Regions from separate parts of the Priestia sp. 179-F W1.4 NHS genome, predicted to be linked through region 2. Evidence: a T-box and tRNA genes for the amino acid it is inferred to sense, from the RefSeq annotation. Region 2 holds a T-box; the other holds one or more tRNA genes.
What was found. A T-box is a leader RNA that pairs with one kind of tRNA and senses whether it is charged. The one in region 2 lies ahead of ileS (isoleucine--tRNA ligase), so its partner is inferred to be a tRNA-Ile.
Positions count from the first base shown of each region.

Region 1 (5,835 bases), on a different contig from region 2:
ATGAGTCCAATCAGTTTTCCAAGATAAGCAAGGCAGGTAATAGAAAGGAAGTTTAGTCCAGATGTTAATACGTACAGTAAAAGCATAGCGATAGGGACAAGTATGTATAAAGACGACTTTTGTTCGTGCAATAAGTTTAACAGTTCATTTTTATCTTTATGATGCCAATTTAATAAATCATATGAATACGTTTGTGTTTGTGAATTAGTTGTGATGTAAATTCCGTCTTTTAGAAAGCCAATCGCATGAGCAGGAGAATGAAACCGTTCAATAGAATGTGAGGGGTCTAAGATAAAAGCGGTACCGTTTACTTTTTTTGTGAAAGGTTGGCTTGACGTAAGCTGTGAATTTGAAATAGAAAAAGAAGAAACAGATTTCGGGAGATCTGTAGTCGCGGTATGATAGCCGTTTACAATCGTCAAAGTCATAAAGAAAAATGTAGGCAGCAAAGAAATGAATGTTAAAAACAGCACAAAGCCAATTGTTTTATTCGTATGCTCAAAGCGAAGCGACCTTATTTTTTTGAAGGAAGTAAAACTCCATGCTATCTTTTTCAGCATGCTCATTGTAAAGCCTCCTATTATTGAAAATTCTGATTATACCTTATTTTATAGCGGAAATTTAAGGTTTACAATAGATTTTAGAAAACGTTACCAATTAAAATGGTGCGATGGAGCGTTTTGTCAAAAGCATTTCTTTATATGTACAGATTTTGCTGTCATTGTTTTTGGGGGTTATTACGGGCAGTTTGAGGACTGTGCTGTTAATAGTACAGTGGTACACTCGAAAATCGTTATCTGAAGATATATTCGAAAGTAAAATAAAGGAAGGTCTCGTGGTGCAAGGTCTTTCTTTATAGGAGTGGTTATTGTATGATAAATAGTAATAATAAAAAGGATAGGTGCGGGCATGGCTATTTTATGTTGGGCATTAGTTATCATTAGCTTTGTTGTATCGTTTGTTGGGTTGGTTTATCCCATCATCCCAAGCGTGCTATTTGTAGCGCTAGGATTTGTCATATACGGTTTATTTTATGATTTTAGCTCCTATAGCTGGTTATTTTGGGTGATACAAGGATTGTTAGTTGTCGCACTTTTTTTAGCAGACTATATCGCTAATATTATTGGTGTGAAAAAATTCGGAGGCACTAAAGCAGGCGTTTGGGGAAGTACAGTTGGATTGCTTGTGGGCCCGTTTGTTATTCCGGGATTTGGAATTATTTTAGGGCCATTTATCGGAGCGATTGTAGGAGAACTGATTGTCCATCGGACCACAATTAGCAACGCAGTAAAAATTGGAGTAGGTTCGGTTATTGGCTTTTTTAGTGGCGCTATCTCGAAAGGATTTATTCAACTGTTGATGATTGCCTATTTTTTATACGCTGTTTTAAAATAATATATTGACTTTAGGCCAGAAACATGTTAAATTTTTAATGTCGCTAGTAAATGTTATATTGTTCCACAGTAGCTCAGTGGTAGAGCTATCGGCTGTTAACCGATCGGTCGTAGGTTCGAGTCCTACCTGTGGAGCCATGGCGGTGTAGCTCAGCTGGCTAGAGCGTACGGTTCATACCCGTGAGGTCGGGGGTTCGATCCCCTCCGCCGCTATTTTCCAATTTACGTTTGTGACATACATAATTCATATTGTTCCACAGTAGCTCAGTGGTAGAGCTATCGGCTGTTAACCGATCGGTCGTAGGTTCGAGTCCTACCTGTGGAGCCACGTGGACCCTTAGCTCAGCTGGTTAGAGCAGACGGCTCATAACCGTCCGGTCGCAGGTTCGAGTCCTGCAGGGTCCACCATTTATAGGGTTGGAGGAATACCCAAGTCCGGCTGAAGGGATCGGTCTTGAAAACCGACAGGGGTGTTAAAGCCCGCGGGGGTTCGAATCCCTCTTCCTCCGCCATACTATTGTCTATTCAAAGCTTCTTTTGAGAAAAAGAAGCTTTTTTTATGTTTAAAAGAATAGCGAATGGGAATTAGGTAAATATAAATCATGGATTAGGTACTTTTTATTTGAAAGAGTAGGGTAAATTTGCTAATCTAAACGTATATGGTGCTTTTGCGCCAAAATGCTTACATATTTTGAAGGAGGAATTATTCATGGCTTACAAATTACCAGAACTACCTTATGCATACGATGCACTGGAACCACATATCGACAAAGAAACAATGAATATTCACCACACAAAACATCACAACACATATGTTACAAACCTAAACGCTGCTGTTGAAGGCAAAGCGGATTTAGAAAGCAAAAGTATTGAAGAGTTAATTTCAAACTTAGATGCTGTTCCTGAAGATATCCGTACAGCAGTACGCAATAACGGTGGCGGTCATGCGAACCACTCATTATTTTGGACAATCCTTTGCCCTAACGGCGGCGGTGCTCCAACTGGTGAATTAGCAGACGCTATCGCTAGCAAATTCGGCAGCTTTGATCAATTCAAAGAAGAATTTGCAAATGCAGCTAAAACTCGCTTCGGTTCTGGCTGGGCTTGGTTAGTTGTAAACAACGGCGAATTAGAAGTAACAAGCACACCAAACCAAGATAGCCCATTAATGGAAGGCAAAACGCCAATTCTTGGTCTAGACGTTTGGGAGCACGCTTACTACTTAAATTATCAAAACCGCCGTCCAGATTACATTTCAGCATTCTTTAATGTTGTAAAATGGGACGAAGTTACTAAGCGTTACGACGCTGCAAAATAAGCTGAAGATGTATTTAAGAGCCAGTAAAGTAATTATTACCTTTACTGGCTTTTTTGTTTTCCAATTCTTTTACATATCTCCTTTTCTTTTTCACACACTAGGTGTAGAAGAGAAAAGGAGTTTTTTGATATGCCTTTATTAAAAAAAGTAGTTGGAGATGTAGAAGTTAGTAAAGATTTACTTTTGCTTTTAATTATAGGCGGTCTTTATGCCTTGGCTATTTCAATTTCCAATTCGTTTGTTAACATTTATCTGTGGAAACAATCAGGCGAATTTTCGGATCTCGCTATTTATAATTTAGCGGTAGTGGTGCTTCAGCCGCTTACGTTTATTTTAGCAGGTAAATGGGCCAAACGAATTGACCGGGTTGTGGTTTTAAGGTTAGGCGTATCTTTTTTAGCTGTTTTTTATATCGCTGTATTAGTCTGTGGAGCTAACGCAGCCGAGTATTTAGTATTGCTTGGTGGACTGCTGGGTATAGGATATGGCTTTTATTGGCTAGCTTTTAATGTGCTAACTTTTGAAATTACAGAACCTGATACAAGAGACTTTTTTAACGGATTTTTAGGGATCTTAAACTCTTTTGCAGGGATGATTGGTCCTTTAGGAGCGGGCTTTGTTATTTCCGCTTTGTATGAATCACTTGGGTATAAAATTGTGTTTGGTGTATCTCTGCTATTGTTTGTCGGTGCCGTTGTGCTTAGTTTTTTTATTACAAGACGCGCAGCTGAAGGAGTATACAAATTTAAAGAAGTGTGGGCTGAACGAAAAGTCAACAAAGACTGGAATCGAGTATTACAGGCTCATTTCTTTCAAGGATTGCGTGAAGGTACGTTCATTTTTGTCGTATCTGTCATGGTATTTATTACGACGGGAAGTGAATTAGCTTTAGGAACTTATGGACTGGTGAATTCAGCGGTGGCGTTTGTAGGATACTATGTAGCCTCAAGATTTATTAAGCAAAAAAATCGCCTTCGATTTATTTTCACCGGGGGCCTCCTTCTCTATGGAGCAGTCTTTTTGCTTATCTTTAACTTATCGTATCCAAAGTTAATTATATATGCTGTTTGTATTGCTATTGCCTATCCTATTTTGTTGGTTCCATTCATTTCTCTAACGTACGATGTGATTGGACGAGCAAAGGACGTTGTTTCAAAAAGAATCGAATACATTGTTGTCAGAGAAGTATTTCTGAATATTGGGCGCGTTGTTTCCATATCTTTATTTTTAATAGCCGTACTATTTTTTGATGAAGCAAAAAGTATTCCCATTTTATTAGCTATTGTTGGAGCAGGGCATACGATCATTTATTTTTGTGTAAGACATATCTCACAGCCTCTGCACAAAAAAGAAACGACTGTTACTCCTCCAGTATTAAATGAAGGAGACGGAGAGTCTCCAGCTTAGAGTATTATTAGCTCCTTCATTTGTACTATGGAAAATGCCTCGCTTTTCTTTTAGAATAAATACGTTGTGTAAATAGGCACCTGCCAGGTGTCTATTTATTTGCTAAATGTCTGATTTTATGGTGTTATGGTATATATGTTTTATAAAGTGTAGGTGTTGGTATGAAAAAGAAAAAAAGAAGAAAAAGTCACGTGCCTTTTCGTGTGAACTTACTTTTCTTGACCGTATTTGCCCTATTTTCCGTATTAATTTTGCGGTTGGGACTTGTTCAAATTGTGTACGGTGAGAATTACGAACGAGAAGTCGAAAAAACACAGGACGTTACAGTCAGTACGCCTGTTCCTCGAGGGAAAATGTACGATCGGTATAACCGCGTAATTGTAGATAATACCTCTTTAAATACGATTACATATACTCGTTTTCAAGGAAATACAGCTGAAGAAAGGCTGCGCATCGCTAAGAAGTTAGCCACTATGATCGATGTTCCTTACACCACAAATGTGATTGATATTCCAGAAAATAGAAAGAATAAAGATGTTAAAAACGTGGTAAAAATTACAGAACGCGACATGAAGGATTATTGGATTATGCTTCACCCTAAAGAAGCGGAGCAGAAAATTACGAAAGCTGATCGCAAAAAAGTTCAAGATGGTGAAATGACTGATGACGAACTGTATCAACGTCAGTTAGACCGCATTTCTAAAAAAGATTTAGAAAGTTTAAAGAGTGATTTAGAAGTTCTAGCTATTAAGCGCCAAATGGAGGCAGGTTATTCTAACACCCCGCAAGTTGTTAAAAGCGGTGTGACAAATGAAGAGTATGCCGTTGTAAGTGAGCATTTAGATGAACTTCCGGGTGTTGATACAACAACGTATTGGGATCGCTCATACCCAGAAAACAGCACTCTCCGTACTTTGCTTGGAAATGTATCCTCTGCCAACGAGGGTCTGCCCAAAGATAAAGTACAGTATTACTTATCAAGAGGCTATAGTCGAAATGACCAAGTTGGGACGAGCTATTTAGAGAAGCAATACGAAGCTCAGCTCAGCGGTCAAAAAGAAAAAGTCCAGTATGTAACAGATGATAAAGGAAATCTCCTTGATACAATTCAAGTGTCGAAAGGCGAACGCGGCAGTGATTTAGTTTTAACTATTGATATGGAGCTTCAAAAAGCGGTAGAAAAACAAATTACGGACCAGCTTTTAGCCAAAAAGAAAATGAAAGGAACGCAGTTTTTAGACCGTGCTTTTGTGATTATGATGGATCCTCACACAGGAGAAATCTTAACAATGGCAGGTAAAAAATACACCATTGATAAGAAGACTGGGGTACCTAAAATAGAAGATTTTGCATTAGGGAATATTTCAACATCTTATACAATGGGCTCTGTTGTAAAAGGGGCAACGGTTCTAGCTGGCTTAGATTCAGGAGCTATTAAGCCAAACACAGTGTTCGTTGATGAACCGTTAAAAATTAAAGGAACACCAATTAAGAAATCAGCTGAGGCTGAGGGGTTAGGACCCTTAACGTATTCATCCGCGTTAAAATATTCATCCAACGTATTTATGTTTAAAACGATAATGGCGATGGCTGGATTACAGTACCACAAGAACATGACTTTACCGATTAAACCTGACACATTCAGCGAACTGCGTTCGTACTACAGTCAGTTCGGCTTAGGCGTATCAACAGGCATAAACCTCGATAACGAATCAA
Region 1 covers NZ_JBIQFF010000001.1:376,643-382,477, forward strand. The annotation lists gene ACH0CI_RS01895 (DUF1189 domain-containing protein) at 1-566, opposite strand, end outside; gene ACH0CI_RS01900 (DUF456 domain-containing protein) at 910-1,395, shown strand; tRNA gene ACH0CI_RS01905 (tRNA-Asn) at 1,458-1,532, shown strand; tRNA gene ACH0CI_RS01910 (tRNA-Met) at 1,534-1,607, shown strand; tRNA gene ACH0CI_RS01915 (tRNA-Asn) at 1,648-1,722, shown strand; tRNA gene ACH0CI_RS01920 (tRNA-Ile) at 1,726-1,802, shown strand; tRNA gene ACH0CI_RS01925 (tRNA-Ser) at 1,814-1,906, shown strand; gene sodA (superoxide dismutase SodA) at 2,104-2,712, shown strand; gene ACH0CI_RS01935 (MFS transporter) at 2,842-4,119, shown strand; gene ACH0CI_RS01940 (peptidoglycan D,D-transpeptidase FtsI family protein) at 4,281-5,835, shown strand, end outside.
Region 1: it encodes a tRNA-Ile, which carries the amino acid that the T-box ahead of ileS (isoleucine--tRNA ligase) is inferred to sense. The anticodon was not compared.

Region 2 (5,835 bases):
TGATGCGGAATATGATCAGGCTAGAACAAATAATAATTTAGGTGTGCCTAAATTTCCAAGAATAATTGTATTTTGTCAGAATACAAACGATGTAGTAAATGCATTGAAGTGGGTAAAGGAAAATCATGTCCCATTTCGAATAAGAAGCGGTAGGCATAGCTATGAAAATTTTTCACTAGTAAACGGTGGATTAGTAATTGATGTCAGTGAAATGGATAGAATCAAGATCGACAGTAAAAGCATGACAGCGAAAATAGAAGCAGGAGCTAATCTAGGGAAAGTATATAATGAATTATGGAAAAAAGGAACGACTATCCCTGCAGGTACGGAAAGCAGTGTTGGTCTTGTAGGCCTTGTGCTTGGCGGAGGAATTGGGATGTTATCAAGGTTGTTTGGGCTTACCTGTGATAATTTGTTTGAAGTTGAAATGGCCATAGTAAATGAACAGAGAGAAGTTGAACTCATTAAGGCAAATAAAAATCACAACAGTGATCTCTTTTGGGCTTGTTGTGGAGGCGGGGGCGGAAACTTTGGTATTGTTACGTCTCTTACATTCAAGGTGCAGCCTATCTCAAAGGTGTCAATCTTCTCAATTACATGGGAATGGGAAGATTTCGAAGCTGCTTTTGATGCATGGCAGCACTGGGCCACAAATACCGATAAGCGCTTAACTTCGGAGATTGAGTTAAAATCCAAGGAAGCAAATCAGATTATCGCTCAAGGTGAGTTTGTTGGTTCATCATTCAAGTTGAAGGAACTTCTGCAGCCTTTAATAGATGTTGGGTGTCCTAAAAAAGTAGTAATAAAGGAAGTTTCATATATAGAAGCTGTACAATTTTTTGACGATCCGAGCGGAAACCAACCCGCCCCTCGAAAAAGGTCAGGTTCTTTTCTTAATAAACCTTTTCCAAAAGACGCTATTTTAACAATGAAGCATTTTTTAGAAAATGCTCCGAATGAAAAATCTAGTATTTGGCACCAATCTCTCGGGGGAGCAGTAGAGGAAGTTGCCTCTAATGAAACGGCCTTCTATTATAGAGATGCTATTATTGCACAGGAATATCTTGCCACATGGAGCCATCCTTCAGAAGAGCGAGCAAATATTCGATGGATTGAAGAATTAAGAAATGCTTTATCGAGATATACAACTGGAGATTATGTGAACTGGCCGGACCGGTTCATCAGAGATTGGCCAACAGCTTATTATGGAGAGAATTTTAAAAAGCTTCGAGAAGTGAAACGAGCATATGATTCGTGCAATCTATTTCATTTCCCTCAGAGCATTCCGCCGTTTATTAACTGGTTTTAAAGAGCGTCTTTCAAGTCGGAGAGCCAAATAATACCCACCTTAAATGAGGTGGTTTTTTGTGTATATTTCCTTTTCCTGAGAGCGTGAAAAAGACAGCAAACAGTGGTAAGCAGTTATTTTATCAATAGATGGCTACGTTATACGGAGAAACATACATAAATATCATAAACATTGACATTCCCTTCCAAACCGCATACAATAGCTACTAATAAAAGCACACAAATTCGTTGAAGAGAATCAGTACGCTGCAAGTTTGTTCCACAGAGAGCTGGTGATAGCTGAAAGCCAGTGTTCAAGCCGCAGGGGAATATCCTCTCTGAGAAGTCAAACTGAACTATAAGTAAGTTTGAACGGTAGTCTACCGTTAAAAAGAACGCGTATGATTGTACGTTGCTGAGTGCTATTGATGAACGGATCAATAGAAGCCAGGGTGGTACCGCGGTTAAAACCCGTCCCTAGTCATAGGGACGGGTTTCTTTGTGTGCTTTTAACTTTAAAAGGAGTGGTATCACATGAAAGAAGTGAATGTAAGGGAGTCTTCGCAAGAGCGCGAACAGCGTATCCAGCAGCAGTGGCAAAAGGGAAATGTGTTTCAGCAGTCGGTTCAAAACCGAGAAGGGCATCCGTCGTTTGTATTTTATGAAGGGCCCCCGACAGCCAACGGTTTGCCTCACGTGGGGCACGCGCTAGGCCGGACGATTAAAGACGTGGTGGCTCGTTATAAAACGATGACAGGGCATCAAGTGATTCGAAAAGCAGGCTGGGATACGCACGGACTGCCGGTTGAGCTCGGTGTTGAAAAGCAGCTCGGGATATCCGGGAAGCATGATATTGAAAAATACGGCGTAGAAGCTTTTATCAACAAGTGTAAGGAAAGTGTGTTTGTGTATGAAAAACAATGGCGCACGTTCACGGAGCAGCTCGGCTATTGGGTTGATATGGAAGACCCTTACATCACCTTGGAGAATTCCTACATTGAAAGCGTATGGAACGTGCTTGGCACGATTCATGATAAAGGACTTCTTTATAAAGGACACCGCGTATCACCTTACTGCCCGAGCTGTCAAACATCATTAAGTTCACATGAAGTGGCGCAAGGGTATAAAGATGTAAAAGATTTAACGGTAACGGTGAAATTTAAAGTGAAAAATCTCGATAACGAGTATTTTTTAGGCTGGACGACAACGCCATGGACGCTTCCGTCAAACGTGGCGCTTGCGGTGCATGAAGAGATGAACTACGTTCGAGCCCAGCAAGGCGACAGCGTGTATATAGTGGCAGAAGCGCTCGCAGACAAAGTGTTAAAAGGAGAATATAGCGTTTTATCTCAACATAAAGGAAATGAGTTAAAAGGGATGTCGTATGAGCCGCCGTTTAATTTTGTGAAAGTGGAAAAAGGGCATGAAGTTGTAACGGCTGATTACGTAACGGATCAAAGCGGAACGGGTGTTGTTCATTTAGCACCTGCATATGGTGAAGATGATTACAGAGTCGTAAAAGAAAACGGCTTTTCGTTTGTGAACGTAGTGGATGAAAAAGGACAGTACACGTCTGAAGTGCCGCCTTTTCAAGGACGTTTCGTGAAAGACTGCGACGTTGATATCGTTCGTTATTTAGCAAATGAAGGCGTGCTGTATCATAAAGAAAAGCATGAGCACAGCTATCCGTTTTGCTGGCGATGCGACTCGCCGCTTCTTTATTACGCAAATGAAAGCTGGTTTATCCAAACGACGGCGTTGAAGGAACAGTTTTTGAAAAACAATGAAAGCGTGACGTGGTACCCGGATCATATCAAGCACGGCCGCTTTGGCAACTTTTTAGAAAATATGGTGGACTGGAACATCAGCAGAAAGCGCTACTGGGGAACGCCGCTGAACGTATGGGAATGCGGGGAATGTCAGCATCAAGTAGCGCCAAAAAGCATCAAAGAGCTTCAGAAACATGCGTCACATTCCGTAGATGACAGCATTGAACTTCATAAGCCTTATGTAGATGACGTGCAGCTAACGTGTCCGGTCTGCAGCGGAAAAATGAAGCGAACGCCGGAAGTGATTGACGTTTGGTTTGACAGCGGATCGATGCCGTTTGCGCAGTATCACTATCCGTTTGAAAACAGCGAACTGTTTCAAAAGCAGTTCCCGGCAGACGTTATCGCAGAAGGAATTGATCAAACGCGCGGCTGGTTTTACAGCTTGATGGCAGTTTCAACGCTGTTTACAGGAAAAGCACCGTATAAGCGTGTTCTGTCTCTTGGCCACGTCTTAGATGAAAACGGTCAAAAGATGTCTAAAAGTAAAGGGAATGCGCTAGACCCTGTTGATCTTATTCATACATTTGGTGCCGATGCGCTTAGATGGGCGCTTTTAGCAGACAGTGCACCTTGGAATCCGAAGAAATTTTCAGAGCGGGTCGTGCAAGAAGCGAAATCAAAAGTTATTGATACGCTAGTGAACGTGTACGGCTTTTACGTTCTGTACGCCAAGCTTGACGGCTATGACCCGAAGCAAACGTATGAATTGAAAAAAACAAAATTGGATGAGTGGATTCTTTCGCGTTTGCACAGCACGGTCAAGCGCGTAACAGTACATCTTGAAGATTACGGGTTTACAAGCGCGGCTCGTGAAATCGCGGTATTTATTGAAGAGCTAAGCAACTGGTATGTGCGACGTTCCCGCGATCGTTTTTGGTCAGAAGGAATGGACGGAGAAAAAGCAGCGGCTTACGATACGCTTCATAAAGTACTAGTGACGTTAAGTCAGCTATTAGCACCGTTTACGCCGTTTGTTGCGGATGATATTCATGAAAATCTAACAGGGAAAAGCGTTCATTTAGCAGACTATCCTGCATGTGATCAAACGAAAGTGAACGAAAAGCTGGAAAAAGAAATGGCAGCGGTGCTTCAAGTGGTGGAACTAGGCCGAAGCATCCGAAATACGCATTCGTTAAAAGTAAAGCAGCCTCTGCAAAGTCTTTCGCTTGTGGTAACGGAAGAAGATGTAGAGTGGGAAGCATACCATGATGTCATCAAAGATGAGCTTAATGTGAAGAACTTTAACGTGGAGCAAGACGACGACAAGCTTGTTTCATACGTGTTAAAACTCGATTTTAAACAGGCTGGACCGAAGTTTGGAAAACAAGTTAATGAGGTCAACCAAGCGTTAAAAAACCTTTCAGAAGAGAAAGGAAAAGAGTTTGTTGAACAAGGCAAGCTAAGTGTTACGCTTGCTTCAGGAGAAAACCTAACGCTTGAAACGGCAGACGTACTTGTTGAAAAAGTGCCAAAAGAAGGTTTTGCGGTTGCATCCAACGGCACGTACACTGCGTTGTTGGATACGGCTTTAACCGAAGAACTCGTACAGGAAGGAGTCGCTCGTGAAGTAATTCGAGCGGTTCAAGATTATCGCAAAAAGCTGGATTTACCCGTGAACTTACGTATTGATTTGGAACTTAGCGGAGACGAAGAAGTGAAGGAAGCCGTTGCGAAGTTTGAAACGCTGCTTCAAGAAAATCTTCTGCTGCATAGTCTCAGTGTGAAAGAAGCCATCAAAAACGGAGAGACGGTAAAAGTCGGAACAAAGCAAGTTACGCTTCGTGTTTTAAATCAGAACTGATAAAAAGCACTTACCTCATAGCAGGTAAGTGCTTTTTTACCTTTAATCAAACTGTCCGAGAACATTTTTAAGACTCGGCCAAACGATTTCAAAAGGAGCCGCTAGTACATAATCTTTTCCGTTTTCATCTTTAAAGTGTTGAACAAAACGATATTTTCCTACTTTGTAGTTAGGAGTTGCGATATCTAATTTGAGTGATTTCCCTGGCTTCAGCGTGACAGTTTTATCAGGAAACTCCAATCCGTTTAGCACAACTTCGTACCACTTTCCGTCTTTTAAGTGATCCGCCGTATTTTCATAAGGAATCGTTAAGGTATGCATCGAATTGTTTTGAATAACAAAAAAGCCAAACTGCGTTTTATCGTACTTTTCGCTTACAGCAGATAGCTTAATAGTTCCCCCATCAGTGTTAATGGAAGAAGGAATGTTTTTTTCTTGTTTGGCTCCAAGTTCCATTTTTTGACCGTTATAATCGATATAGCCAAAGATACAAAACAAGATAATAAAAATGCCTAGTATTAGTAAAAGTGTTCGTACTATTTTCAAGAGCTTTGCACCACCTTTTTATCACTCTTCCATTATACGGAAAACTTCTTGTTTGAAATAGTATGAATTTACATTTCCTATATCACTTTTTTGAAAGGAATGATTGAAATGAGACAAATTATAGCCATGGGCGGCGGAGGTTTTTCGATGGAGCCGGATAACTTGCTTCTGGATCAATACATACTTTCACAAGCTCATATAGATGTGCCGAAAATCTGTTTTATCCCTACAGCCAGCGGAGATGCCGATAATTATATAGAAAGGTTTTATGAAGCGTTTGAGAAGTTGATATGTACACCGTCTCATTTATCGCTGTTTTCACCAAACTTTATGAATTTAAAAGCATATGTGCTGCAGCACGATATTTTG
Region 2 covers NZ_JBIQFF010000005.1:235,613-241,447, reverse strand. The annotation lists gene ACH0CI_RS21750 (FAD-binding oxidoreductase) at 1-1,309, shown strand, start outside; T-box leader at 1,528-1,769, shown strand; gene ileS (isoleucine--tRNA ligase) at 1,822-4,920, shown strand; gene ACH0CI_RS21740 (immunoglobulin-like domain-containing protein) at 4,963-5,466, opposite strand; gene ACH0CI_RS21735 (Type 1 glutamine amidotransferase-like domain-containing protein) at 5,575-5,835, shown strand, end outside.